Regions from separate parts of the Sphingobacterium sp. IITKGP-BTPF85 genome, predicted to be linked through region 2. Evidence: riboswitches for the same ligand, from Rfam matches in the RefSeq annotation. Region 2 holds a riboswitch; each other region holds the start of a gene.

Region 1 (4,290 bases), on a different contig from region 2:
TTCAACTTGGTAGATAATGCTATAAAATACAGTAAAGATAATCCACACATAATTGTGAAAACCAAAAATACAAAAGAAAGTATTCAAATTACAATTATTGATAATGGGATTGGAATGGCAAAAGATCATTTATTAAAAATATTTGATCAATTTTATCGCATTCCTACAGGAAATGTCCACAACGTAAAAGGTTTTGGATTGGGACTATCATATGTTTATGATATTATTAAAAGAATGAATGGTAAAATTCAAGTAAAAAGCGATAAAGATAAGGGAACGCAGTTTGACATCCTATTACCCATAAAAAATTAAATTTAAAACGATATTAATTTCGTATATTATCATCAATATTCGAACAAAACCATAAGAATATGCAGAAGATATTATTAGCAGAAGACGATCCAAACTTAGGAGATTTATTAAAAGATTATTTAGAGCTTAAAGGGAAATTTGATGTCACCTTATGTACAGATGGTGAAGAAGCTGTCAATCAATTTCGTAAGAGCAGTTATGATCTTTGCATTTTAGACGTCATGATGCCCAAGAAAGATGGCTTTACAGTAGGCCGAGAAATCAGGAAAATAAATACAACAACCCCCATCATATTTGCTACTGCAAAAGGTATGATGGAAGATAAAACAGAAGCATTTGAACTTGGTGGCGATGATTATATCACAAAACCATTTCGAGTGGAAGAATTGCTCCTTCGCATAAATGCATTGCTTAAGCGTGTTGTAAGAGAGAAAGATGATCAGGTTGTAAGCGATAAATTTGAGATTGGAGAGTACTTCTTCGATTATACAAGTCAACAAATTGCGCATAAAGGTGTGCAACAAAAACTATCAACGAAAGAAGCGGAATTATTACGTCTACTTTGTCTAAAAAAGAATGATGTACTGACTCGAGAAGAAGCCCTTTTAAAAATTTGGCATGATGACAATTACTTTACAGGCCGGAGTATGGACGTTTTCTTAAGCAAATTGAGAAAATACCTACGAGATGATCCCAAAGTTGAAATTGTCAATGTACATGGAAAAGGCTATAAATTATTGGTTAGCTAATACACAATTACTAGAATAATAAAGAGATGTTAAAAACATCTCTTTTTGTTTATCTTGCAACAATGAAACTATCAATTCCATTTTTTTAATCCTTTCAATCTTTTGCTCTTCTACATCGCTTTATGCGCAAAAAGATACTTACAAAATGATAATCAAGATTTTGAAACCAATGCTAAGCCAATAAATTATAAGCAATTAATAGTTCCTGTGGCTTTAATGACTTACGGAGTAATCTCATTAAATAGCCCATACCTCAAACATAAGGATCAACAAATAAACAATTCAATTAATAATGATCCGTCCAAAACTTTTAAACTTGATAATGTTAGCGTTTTCATTCCTTCTGCCGCTGTCTTTGGGCTTGACTTACTCGGAATACCAAGTAAGCACAATTTAAAACAACGCTTAGTGGTAAGTTCGATTGCCCATGCAATCACCTTATCAGCAGTTTATACCATAAAAAAAACGACACCTACTTGGAGACCTGATCGCGCAGATCAAGAATCTTTTCCTTCAGGACATACTGCTGTACCTTTTACCGGTGCAGAAATTCTATGGCAAGAATATAAAGATCAATCCATTTGGTATGGTATTGCAGGCTATACAATTGCGGCGGGAACAGGTTACCTGAGAATGTATAATCATAAACATTGGTTTTCTGACGTCGCCATGGGAGCTGGTATTGGTATTATGGGAACAAAAATTGCATACTGGCTATTACCATTATTTGATAAACACTTGCAATCAAAAAAACAAGTTACCTAACGATGGCAACACCGTTTTACAATGGAAAACAAATTGGTTTGTCTGCTAATTTCCAATTTTAAACCTTGGTTTATTATCATTTTTATATAAAAGTTACAAAATATTTGTTTTTATAAAACTAATTCCGATATTTACAGCGCTTATAGAGAAAGGCAGAGGGAATAGACCCAATGAAGCCTTAGCAACCTGTCAATTGACAAGGTGCTACATTCTACCCCATCAAAAAGTGGGAATGATAAGCTAGACACAAAATATATCTTGTGCCCTCCTCTCTAAAAGCAATCAAAAAATTTAGTAAATAGATTCAAGAATTTTTGATCGTTTTTTATTTCGAATAAAAAAATCCTTCTAATTTCTTGCTTCGTTAAGGTTGAACAAATAAAATAATTTTATATTTATGTTACTAACGAACAACTTAGGTTACCCACGTGTAGGTGCCTTCCGCGAGTTGAAAAAGGCCAATGAAGCATATTGGGCTAAAAAAATCAGCGCGCAAGAATTATTGCAGGCTGGACTGAAAATCCGTGAAGGCAACTGGAAAACTCAAAAAGATGCTGGCATCGATTTGATTCCTTCCAATGATTTTTCATTTTATGACCAAGTTTTAGACTTGACATTAACTGTAGGTGCAATCCCTGCACAATATCAATCACTTTTAAATAACGAAGATAAAGGATACAATTTGGACCTTTACTTTGCAATGGCGCGTGGTTTCCAGCAAGATGGCGTTGACGTAACGGCAATGGAAATGACAAAATGGTTTGATACCAACTACCATTACATCGTACCTGAATTCGTGAAAAATCAAGAATTCAAATTGACTTCAGAGAAATTCTTAAATGAATATAATGAAGCAAAATCTTTAGGTATTGAAACGAAGCCTGTGTTAATTGGCCCGATCTCATACTTATTATTAGGTAAAGAAAAAGAATCTGGTTTCAACCGTATCGATTTAATCGATAAGTTGGTTCCTGTATATGAAGAAATCTTAACTAAATTGGCTACCGCTGGTGCAAAATATGTACAAATTGATGAGCCATTTTTAGCTTTAGATATTGATGATGCAACACGTGCTCTATACACTCGTGTATTTACTAAATTAGCTGCTGCTGCTCAAGACATCAAAATTATTGTAACGACTTATTTCGAGGCTTTACGTGACAACGAAGAAACAGCTCTAAACTTACCAGTTACGCAGTTCATGTTGATTTAGTAAGAGGTGAAAACCAACTCGACACTATATTAGCCAAAGTTCCGGCTTCATTAACACTTTCTTTGGGTGTAGTTGAAGGTCGCAACATTTGGAAAAATGATTACGTAAAATCTTTAGCACAAATCAAAAAAGCTGTTGATGCTTTAGGCAAAGACCGTGTATTAGTAGGACCTTCGAGTTCATTATTACACGTACCTTTCGATTTAGACAATGAAGATAATGAAGAGTCATTGCCTAAAGAAGTTAAAAATTGGTTGGCATTTGCTAAGCAAAAATTAGCAGAGGTAAAAGATTTAGCGATCTTAGCTGAAGGCGAAGTAGATGCAAAAACCGCTGAGCGTTTCGAAGCCAATAAGGCTGCTGCGGAAGACCGTCGTACATCTTCTTTAATCCACAAGCCTGAAGTTAAAGAACGTACAGCAAATATCACTGATGATGATGCTAAACGTACATCTACTTTCTTAGCTCGTAAAGAAGCACAACAAGCGAAATTTAATCTTCCAGCATTTCCAACAACGACAATTGGTTCATTCCCACAAACTAAAGATGTTCGTAAATGGAGAGCTGATTTGAAAAAAGGCGCAATTTCTCAAGAACAATACGATAAAGAAATCGCAGAAGAGACAGAAAGAACAATCCGTCTTCAGGAGCAATTGGATATCGATGTATTAGTTCATGGTGAATTCGAACGTAATGACATGGTTGAGTACTTCGGAGAGCAATTAGCAGGTTATGCCTTCACTAAAAACGGATGGGTTCAGTCATATGGTTCACGTTGTGTAAAACCTCCAGTTATTTATGGTGATGTTTACCGTCCTGCTGATATGACCGTACGTTGGTCTTCATATGCTCAAACCCTGACAAACCGTCCAGTAAAAGGAATGTTAACGGGTCCGGTTACGATTTTACAATGGTCATTCGTACGTAACGATCAACCACGCTCTACAACAACTTACCAAATTGCATTAGCGATTTTAGATGAAGTACAAGCTTTAGAAAAAGCAGGTATTAAAATTATCCAAATCGATGAACCTGCAATTCGTGAAGGTCTGCCATTACGTAAAGCTGATCACCAACAATATTTAGATTGGGCTGTACGTTCATTCCGAGTTTCATCTTCGAATGTAGATGACGATACACAGATTCACACCCATATGTGTTACTCTGAGTTCAACGATATCATTGAAGATATTGCTGCAATGGATGCTGATGTAATTACTATCGAGACTTCACGTTCGCAAATGGAATTAT
Region 2 (4,290 bases):
AGCCGGGAAAATACATTAAGCTTTCCATCTTTGGTAAAAAGGGAGAGCAGGAGAAATAAAATTAAAAAGGCTTGAAGGTAAACTTCAAGCCTTTTTAATTTATAAGGTTTCTTTCAGCCATCCGAAAAATTCTCTTTGCCATACCTGAGCATTATGCCCTGATAGCACCCAGTGATTTTCGTCGGGTAAATAAACTAATCTACTTTTGATTTTCTTCAATTGTGCAGCCTGAAAAGCGCCTAGTCCCTGGCCAATCGGCACGCGGTAGTCATGACCTCCTTGAAAGATTAATATTGGTGTATTCCACTTGTCAACATATTCAGAAGGGTTGAATTCGGTATATGATTTTACATTTGCTTTATCCCAATAAGGACCGCCTAGTTCGTGGTTCGCGAAAAACAATTCTTCTGTCGTACCATACCAACTTCTCATATCGAATAAGCCGTTATGTGCAATTAATGTTTTAAATCTATTTCATGTACTCCAGCTAGCATATATACTGAATAACCACCATAACTAGCACCGATAGCAGCACGACGTGTTGTATCTACATATTTCTCTTTAGAAATATCATCAATGGCAGATAAATAATCCCGTATAGCTGTCCGCCCCAATCTTTGGATATTGCTTCATTCCATTTGACTCCCCAGCCAGGCATCCCGCGACGATTTGGAGCGATCACAATATAACCTTGAGAAGCGATAAGCTGTAGATTCCAACGGAATGAGTAAAACTGGGTCAGTGCAGACTGAGGGCCACCTTCGCAATATAAAATCGTTGGGTATTTTTTGTTGGGTCAAAATCTGGCGGATAAATTACCCAAGAAAAAAGATCTTGGCCATCAGAAGCTTTTGTAATTCTGGATTCAATTTTATTATCACTGATATGAGCATACATTTTATCATTGACAGTCGTCAATGCCGTTAACGTTTTATTCGCTAAGTCATATTTGTAAATCTCTGTAGCTCTTGTGAATTTTGTTGATGTTACGATCAACTGATTGGCTACCTGTCCCACAATTCCTATGATATCAAAATTTCCTTCAGAGATTTGTTTAATCGATGCTAAAGATTTGTTTTTTAAATTAGTAGGAACAGTCAGTTCGAAAATTTGTACGGTACCTTTGGATGGTGCCACAAAATAAATCTTACGATTGTCCTTGCTCCATATGAAAGAGTTTACTGTGCCGTCCCAATGTGCAGTAAGATTTAAACGCTGAGATGATGCTTTATCGAAAATAATGATATCATTTTTATCGGCTTCGTAACCATCTTTTTCATACTTAGCCAAGTTAACTTAGTTCCATCTGGACTGTAAGTCGGGTTGGTATCATAGCCATTCATACCCTCAGTCAGATTTGTTGTTTGCTTAGAAGTAAGATCATAGCGGTAGATATCCGTATTTGTACTCACGGCATACGCTGTTCCAAACCTTTTTTTACTGACATATAGCACAGCTTTACTATCTGGTGTCCATTCAAAATCTTCAGAACCGCCAAATGGCATTTGAGGGCTATAGAAAGGCTCATCCTGCAATAAATCAATTGCTTCGCCAATCTTACCGTTGTTATAGCTGGCTACAAATGGATGATTGAATTTTCCATTATTGAACGTGTCCCAATGACGGTAGTCAAGATTGTCAAAAACATAAGCGTCAGATTTTGGTAAATCAGGATATTTGTCGGTACTGTGATATTTTTTGATTAAAACTGCTTTGCTAAATAAAATATATTGACCATTTGGAGAGAGTTTTACATTTTCTAGATCAGTTTCGCTGTGTGTCAATTGTATAGCTTCACCTTTATATCTATTCTTTTTCCAAAGTTGCCCTTTGAACAAGTAAATGATATCGCCATTTTCTGTAATCTGTACAACAGACTCGCCGCCCTTTTCACTTGTTAGAGGAGCTGTGTTACCTGTTTCTAGGGATAATGTGTAAAGGTTTTTTTCCGAACTGTTTGTTTCTATAGCATAATTAGAGACACCATATATTAAAGTTTTTCCATCTGTTGAAATTCCTTCTCCAGAAACTCGGCCTAATTTCCAAAGTGTCTGCGGATCTAATGGTGCTTTTGTGGTGTTTTCCATATTAAGAACCATTTTGGTTTCTTTGTTTTCCTGAGCTATTGATGCCGAAGCGCATAATAAAATGGAAAGCGTTATTAAAGATTTTTTTTCATAAAGAATACGAATATGAACAGGCAAGATACAAAATCTAAGATCATTTAACATATTAAATAAAGTATTGGAGAAAGAAAACAAGGTGAAGGAATTGTTCAGAATGACGCGATATCACTTTGTGTTAAACTATTGAAGGGAATTGGAGAAATTATAAAATACTATCTTAACGCATTAAAAAAAGCATACCATTGATATTAGTGACTGAAAATTATATAGAATTAGTTGGATAAAAAAAGCTTCACTCAGTGCTCAAAAAGGAAGGGCTATTTAACCTTTTTAGCGCTGAGTGAATACGCAATTTTAAAGCTGTCTTTGCTCTTATTGGAGAATCGGGATAAGCGTATTTTCCTCTAATCTTACTGCGACATACTTTACGGAAGTAAAACCATCTTCTCTAGAAATGATGTTGGAAAGATCTAGCCCTCTTTTAGAAAAAGTACTTATGAGCGCAGTGCGGAATGTAGATTTGGAAGAACCCCAACCTTTTTCCGATACCGTATCATTGTTGAGCTGTATCAGTTCGTTGATTGAATAATAACTGAATTTTTCCAGTAAATGTTGATAAAGATTTGGTGTTGACATACAATTTAAAAATTTAAAGGATTAAACCATAAACTGTATCCAGATATTTTTGGTCGAAACCCATATTAATTTACCACCGCGGTTATGTAACTCGGTTGGTATTGCAACGTGCAATTCTGAATACTCTACAAAGTTAGTAGATTTTATTTTGTTTCAAAATTTATTTTAAAATAATTAATTCATGATGAGAATTTTATGAATGATGTCGATCCGATTATTATTTCTTTATGGCAGCAATTATAATAAATATTGGCCTTCTCATCTCGTCTTTCATTTCCGGATAAATTTTTAAAACTTCCTCTGAAGGTTTGGATTCCGATATTTGTTGAATATCAAAATTAGATTTAATAACTGTGTTGATGATAGTTTCTAAATTTCGATGGTATTTAGTTACCTCGTGTCCAAGAAATCGAGTGTTTCTTTGACCTTCTTCCTGATAATTGTCCATCGGCCAATGCAGACGATTTCCATTTTCATCCTTAAACCAATCCTGTTCAGCTCTTGAAGTAAAAGCAGGGTGCTCCATTGAAAAGACAAAACTTCCTCCTTTTTTAAGAATTTGATTTATTTTCATAAAAACACTGCTTAAATCTTTTAGGTAATGGAATGCAAGTGAACTAATAACGACATCAAATTCTTCATGGTCAAAATTAATATCCTCGATGGCCATTTTTTTATATTCAATTTCAAGGTTTTTGGAAAGCTCTTTTGCTTTATCAATCATTTTTTGAGATAAGTCAATTCCAATTACATTTTTAGCCCCTTTTTGCTTAGCATAAATACAGTGCCATCCATATCCGCAACCTAGATCAAGCACTTTCTTATTCTGGAAATCAGGTAACATTTTCTGTAAAACATGCCATTCTCCAGCAGCATTTAAACCATCTATAGAACGTTGCATCTTTCCATAGCTTTCAAAGAAGTCATACTAATACTAATATGCGACCTCACAATTGTGAAGCGTGTTCTACTGAGCAGTTGCTCAGGTGTAGGTGCTCGCTTTTTAACGCGAGGGAGAGAACGTACATAATTTCCTGTTTTCGTTAAGACAAATACAACAGAACCTGCTTTTCCGGAAACAGTCCCATTAACGCCATTTTTGATGATTGCCATAATTACGTGATTAGTTTATAGATAATTAAGATAAACATTAAAACGGGGACATCCTAATACCAAATTATAACTAATAACAATTTTTAATCAATTTTTAGACAGTAATCAGACAATATTGATACAGTCGACACTGAGTAATCACTGTATAAGCACTGAACAAGTAGTGTACAAGTAATGTTAAAAAGCATAATCTGGTAATCATCTGATCTTCGTTTGTTGCACCTAAAAATTAAAGAGATGAACCTACGTTTGTGTAACAAAAATATTCTGGCTGAAACTCATTGCACTTGAGTTCAGAAGCTGCCAAGTATTATAGGTCGCTCTTCGGTATATGGAAAATTTATAACGGATTCGGTCGGGACAGAGAGGGAGCGTTATAGAGTTACTGGCTTATGTCATTGAAAAATCCTGTGCT
Region 3 (4,290 bases), on a different contig from region 2:
AATACTGCAGATCCGGTAGGATGACCTCCAGCACCTTTACCGTAGAAAAATTGTTCATCTGCAAATGCTGCTTTTACAAGGACGCCGTTATTTTCATTTTCAACATTGAATAAAATGTTTTCCGAACTGATAAACTTAGGAATAACATAAAGAACCACTTTATTTTGATCTATTTCTCGGGCAGTAGGGATCAATTTGATCTTGAAATTTTTCTCTTTTGCAAAGCGAATATCTTGTGCTCCTAATTTATCAATACCGATATTGAAAACATCGTCAGGATTTACATTGATACCATAAGCATGAGCAGCGACGATCGTTAATTTATATTTAGGGTCAAAACCACCGACATCTAATGTAGGATCAGTTTCAGCAAAACCTAATTCCTGCGCTTCTTTTAGTGCATCTGCATAAGGTTGATTTTCGTTGAAGACTTTAGACAATATAAAATTAGAGGAGCCATTAAAAATACCGGTCACAGCATGTAATAATTCATTGTCATAATACTCTTCTAAATTGCGGATAATTGGAATACTTCCGCATACTGCACCTTCATATAGTAGACTTGTTCCGTATTCTTGTTGTATTGCCGCTAATTCTTCTAAATACGTGGCAATCATTTTCTTATTTGCAGAAACAACGTTTTTTCCAGATTTTAATGCACGAACAGTCAGTGCGTAAGCCGCATCAGCATCATCGATCAATTCTACTACGGTATTGATTTCAGGGTCACCAAGAATAGCCTCAGCATCTGTTGTGAATAATTCAGCAGGTAATGATCTTTTTTTGTCAGCGTTCTTGATGACAAATTTTTTAATTTCTAAATTTAAGTTTTTAGTCTTGATAATGTCGTACAATCCTTGTCCTACAACCCCAAATCCAAACATTCCAATCGTTAATTTCTTACTCATAGTTTTTTTACGCTTTTATATAATAGTGCTATCTGAAATTATTTAATTTTATCGAAGGCCTGTTGTAAATCTGCTTTGATATCGTCAATATGTTCGATACCGACAGATAGGCGTAATAATCCTACAAATACACCTGCAGCTTTTTGAGCTTCTTCACTCAGTTGTTGATGTGTAGTCGCCGCAGGGTGTATGATCAATGATTTCGTATCACCCACATTTGCGAGATGACTTATTAGCTCTAAGCTATCGATAAAAGCATCGGCTTTTGTCACGTCACCTTTTATTTGAAATGAAAGAACAGCACCATATCCATTTTTTAAATATTTTTGCGCATTTGCATAGCTAGGAGAGCTTTTTAACCCTGGATAATTCACTTTTTCCACTTGCGGATGGGCTTCTAACCATTTCGCAATTTCTAATGTGTTGTCTACATGACGCTGAACACGAAGTGATAATGTTTCTAGGCCCTGGATTAATTGGAATGAATTGAAGGGTGAAATAGCTGGTCCAAAATCACGTAGTCCTTCAACACGTGCGCGAATTGCAAATTGAATGTTTCCAAATGGGCCATTAACGCCAAAAACATCTGAAAAAACTAATCCATGGTATCCTTCTGAAGGTTCAGAAAACTGTTTGAATTTACCATTTCCCCAGTTGTAAGTACCACCATCTACGATGACCCCACCAATACTTGTACCGTGACCACCAATCCATTTTGTTGCAGACTCTACAACTACAGAAGCACCGTGTTCAAGAGGTTTAAATAGATATCCACCAGCTCCAAAAGTATTGTCTACGATAAGTGGTAAGTCATGTTTTCTAGCAACAGCTGCTATCTTATCAAAATCTGGAATATCGTAACTTGGGTTTCCAATTGTTTCTAGGTATAAAGCTTTTGTGTTCTCATCGATTAGTGATTCAAACTCCTCGGCTGTTGTTTCTTTAGTAAAACGTACTTCAATACCAATTCTTTTAAATGCTACTTTAAATTGATTATATGTACCACCGTATACATTACTGCTGGAAACAAAATTTTCACCAGCTTCTACGATATTATTTAATGCAATGAATTGTGCCGCCTGTCCAGAAGCGACTGCTACAGCGGCGATACCGCCTTCCAATGCAGCAATACGTTTCTCAAATACATCTGTTGTTGGATTCATCAGACGTGTATAGATGTTTCCAAATTGTTTTAAAGCAAATAAGTTCGCTCCATGTTCTGCATTTTCAAATACGTATGAACTGGTTTGGTATATAGGTACTGCACGCGCTCCAGTTGTTGGATCGGGAACTTGACCAGCATGCACTTGAAGTGTTTCGAATTTTAAATTTTTATTTGTAGACATTGTAGTTATAATTAATTAGTTGAAGATTCGTTAATAAAAAATAGGGGTGAGATTGTGCACATGGATATGTACTTGAAATCAATAAATTTTAAAAAAGATTGATTAACAAGAAAACGTAAACATGTGCAAAAGCATTCGCATCTGTTTTGATGGAACATTTGTATCTGTTACGTTGGTGCTAGAATTTACCTTCTTGTTTTGTTGTAATGTTATTATCATTTGTCGTTTCATTTATATCCTCCAAAGCAATATTACTTTGGACAGGAATTGGCACCTTTTCAAACGTATTTTGAAGGTTGCCAGTGGGTCATTGAGCCAGTCTCTCGCCACTTCTTTATAAATCAAGACCTGATTAAGAGGTGTTGATTAGATGTATTTCTATTTGATCTACGTTGCAAATATATGCCTTGCTTTTTACAAACCAAAATATTTTATGCTATTTCTTAGAAAATACTTCTAATTCTACTCGTAATTGATCGTAAGCTCTCACTATTATGTAAGTATTGGTAGTTAATGGGGGCAGCATTTATTTATTCCGATATGTTTATACGTCGTGGATGAAATCCATATCAGTAGTTGAAAGCAATATAACCGAAGCATACGGTGTTAAACAAACAACGGCAGAGCGATGATCCTGTGATCTTTTTTTATAAAAAAGAAAATAGGAACCTTGCGAGTTCCTATGCTTTCTTCTCATTACTTTGTATGAAACAATAATTCGCCTTTGCCAGTTGGAGCACGTGGGTTTTATTTAATAATACGTTTAATCTTATTTGATTTTTTAATCAATTTGTGTAATTGAGTGTAATTTTCATCTTGGATGGCATCTTTTAAAGCCTGCAGCTGCTTGATGTTTTCCTCTAACACTTCGAGTACATTAACTCTGTTCTGTTTGAAAATAGGTGTCCACATATCCGGTGAGCTTTTTGCTAAGCGTACCGTTGATTCAAAACCAGATCCTGCCAATTCAAATATTCGACCCTGCGATTTCTCTTTCTCTAAAACAGTTAGCGCTAGAGCAAAAGAAGTCAGGTGAGAAATATGGGAAACATAGGCTGTGTGTGTATCATGCTCCTCTGCAGTCATAAATGACGTCCGCATTTCCAGTTGTTCGGTAATGGAATCTGTTAATTCGAATGCATCTTCATCAGATTTAAATGCCTCAACGTAAACCATCATTTTATCTTTAAACAAATTTGGTAATGCTGCTTCGGGGCCTGAATATTCGGTACCAGCCATTGGATGGGCGGCAACATAGCGGCCACGATTGGGGTGTTCCGAGATTAACTGTAAAATATTTAGTTTGGTAGAGCCCATGTCAATGATGACTTGATCTTTTACGAGATCCAATAATTTGGGCGCTAATGTGATTATCGCATCAACTGGAGCTGTGAGAATGATCACTTTACATTTTTCTAAAGCTTCCTCTAATGTTGCCTTTTGATCAATGAAGCCTATTTGCAATGCTTTCGTTAGATTAGCATCGCTTTTGTCAACACCAAAAACCTGATCACAGAATTTTTTTTCTTTTAGTTTCATGGCGACGGAGCCACCAATTAAACCGACGCCAATAATGGCTATATTTATCATGTTATTTCAATCTTAATTCGTTTGTTTTGCTTGTTCTATTCTAGCAATTGCTTCTTTTAATACTTCAACTGAGGCACATAAACTTATTCTAATATAGGTGTTTCCAGCACTTCCGAATATACCTCCGGGAGTAATAAAGACACGTGATAGATCTAACACCTCATCACTTAACGTGTAGCCTGATTCGTAATTATCTGGAATTTTGGCCCACACAAATAAACCGACCTGATTCTTTTTATATGTACAGCCCAACAGGTTCATGATTTCGAAAACCAACTGTCTTCTTTCGTGATAGATTGCATTTAAATCTTGATACCATGTTTGATCCAACTGCAATGCCTTGGCCGCTGCTAATTGAGCTGGTAAGAACATTCCCGAATCCATGTTGCTTTTAAAACGTAATACTTCATTGATCCGTGACTCTGCACCCACTAACATACCGATTC

What was found. A riboswitch is a leader RNA that binds a small molecule or an ion and turns the genes downstream of it on or off. The one in region 2 is predicted to bind S-adenosylmethionine.
Region 1: another riboswitch for S-adenosylmethionine. It lies ahead of metE (5-methyltetrahydropteroyltriglutamate--homocysteine S-methyltransferase); the one in region 2 lies ahead of L950_RS07025 (hypothetical protein).
Region 3: another riboswitch for S-adenosylmethionine. It lies ahead of L950_RS15890 (O-acetylhomoserine aminocarboxypropyltransferase/cysteine synthase family protein); the one in region 2 lies ahead of L950_RS07025 (hypothetical protein).

What each region holds. Positions count from the first base shown of each region.
Region 1 is NZ_ASZT02000015.1:41,660-45,949, reverse strand. It holds gene L950_RS31945 (sensor histidine kinase) at 1-312, shown strand, start outside; gene L950_RS05000 (response regulator transcription factor) at 372-1,061, shown strand; gene L950_RS04995 (phosphatase PAP2 family protein) at 1,164-1,826, shown strand; SAM riboswitch class I at 1,964-2,068, shown strand; partial or broken gene metE (5-methyltetrahydropteroyltriglutamate--homocysteine S-methyltransferase) at 2,224-4,290, shown strand, end outside.
Region 2 is NZ_ASZT02000024.1:23,493-27,782, reverse strand. It holds gene L950_RS07035 (MlaD family protein) at 1-59, shown strand, start outside; gene L950_RS35125 (alpha/beta hydrolase family protein) at 100-432, opposite strand; partial or broken gene L950_RS35120 (prolyl oligopeptidase family serine peptidase) at 456-682, opposite strand; gene L950_RS32295 (hypothetical protein) at 739-1,290, opposite strand; gene L950_RS32290 (hypothetical protein) at 1,209-2,087, opposite strand; gene L950_RS07025 (hypothetical protein) at 2,499-2,762, opposite strand; SAM-I-IV-variant riboswitch at 2,798-2,891, opposite strand; gene L950_RS07020 (class I SAM-dependent methyltransferase) at 2,980-3,663, opposite strand; gene L950_RS07015 (hypothetical protein) at 3,648-3,875, opposite strand.
Region 3 is NZ_ASZT02000083.1:16,307-20,596, reverse strand. It holds gene L950_RS15895 (homoserine dehydrogenase) at 1-908, opposite strand, end outside; gene L950_RS15890 (O-acetylhomoserine aminocarboxypropyltransferase/cysteine synthase family protein) at 947-2,254, opposite strand; SAM riboswitch class I at 2,483-2,597, opposite strand; gene L950_RS15885 (prephenate dehydrogenase) at 3,002-3,844, opposite strand; gene L950_RS15880 (pyridoxal phosphate-dependent aminotransferase) at 3,857-4,290, opposite strand, start outside.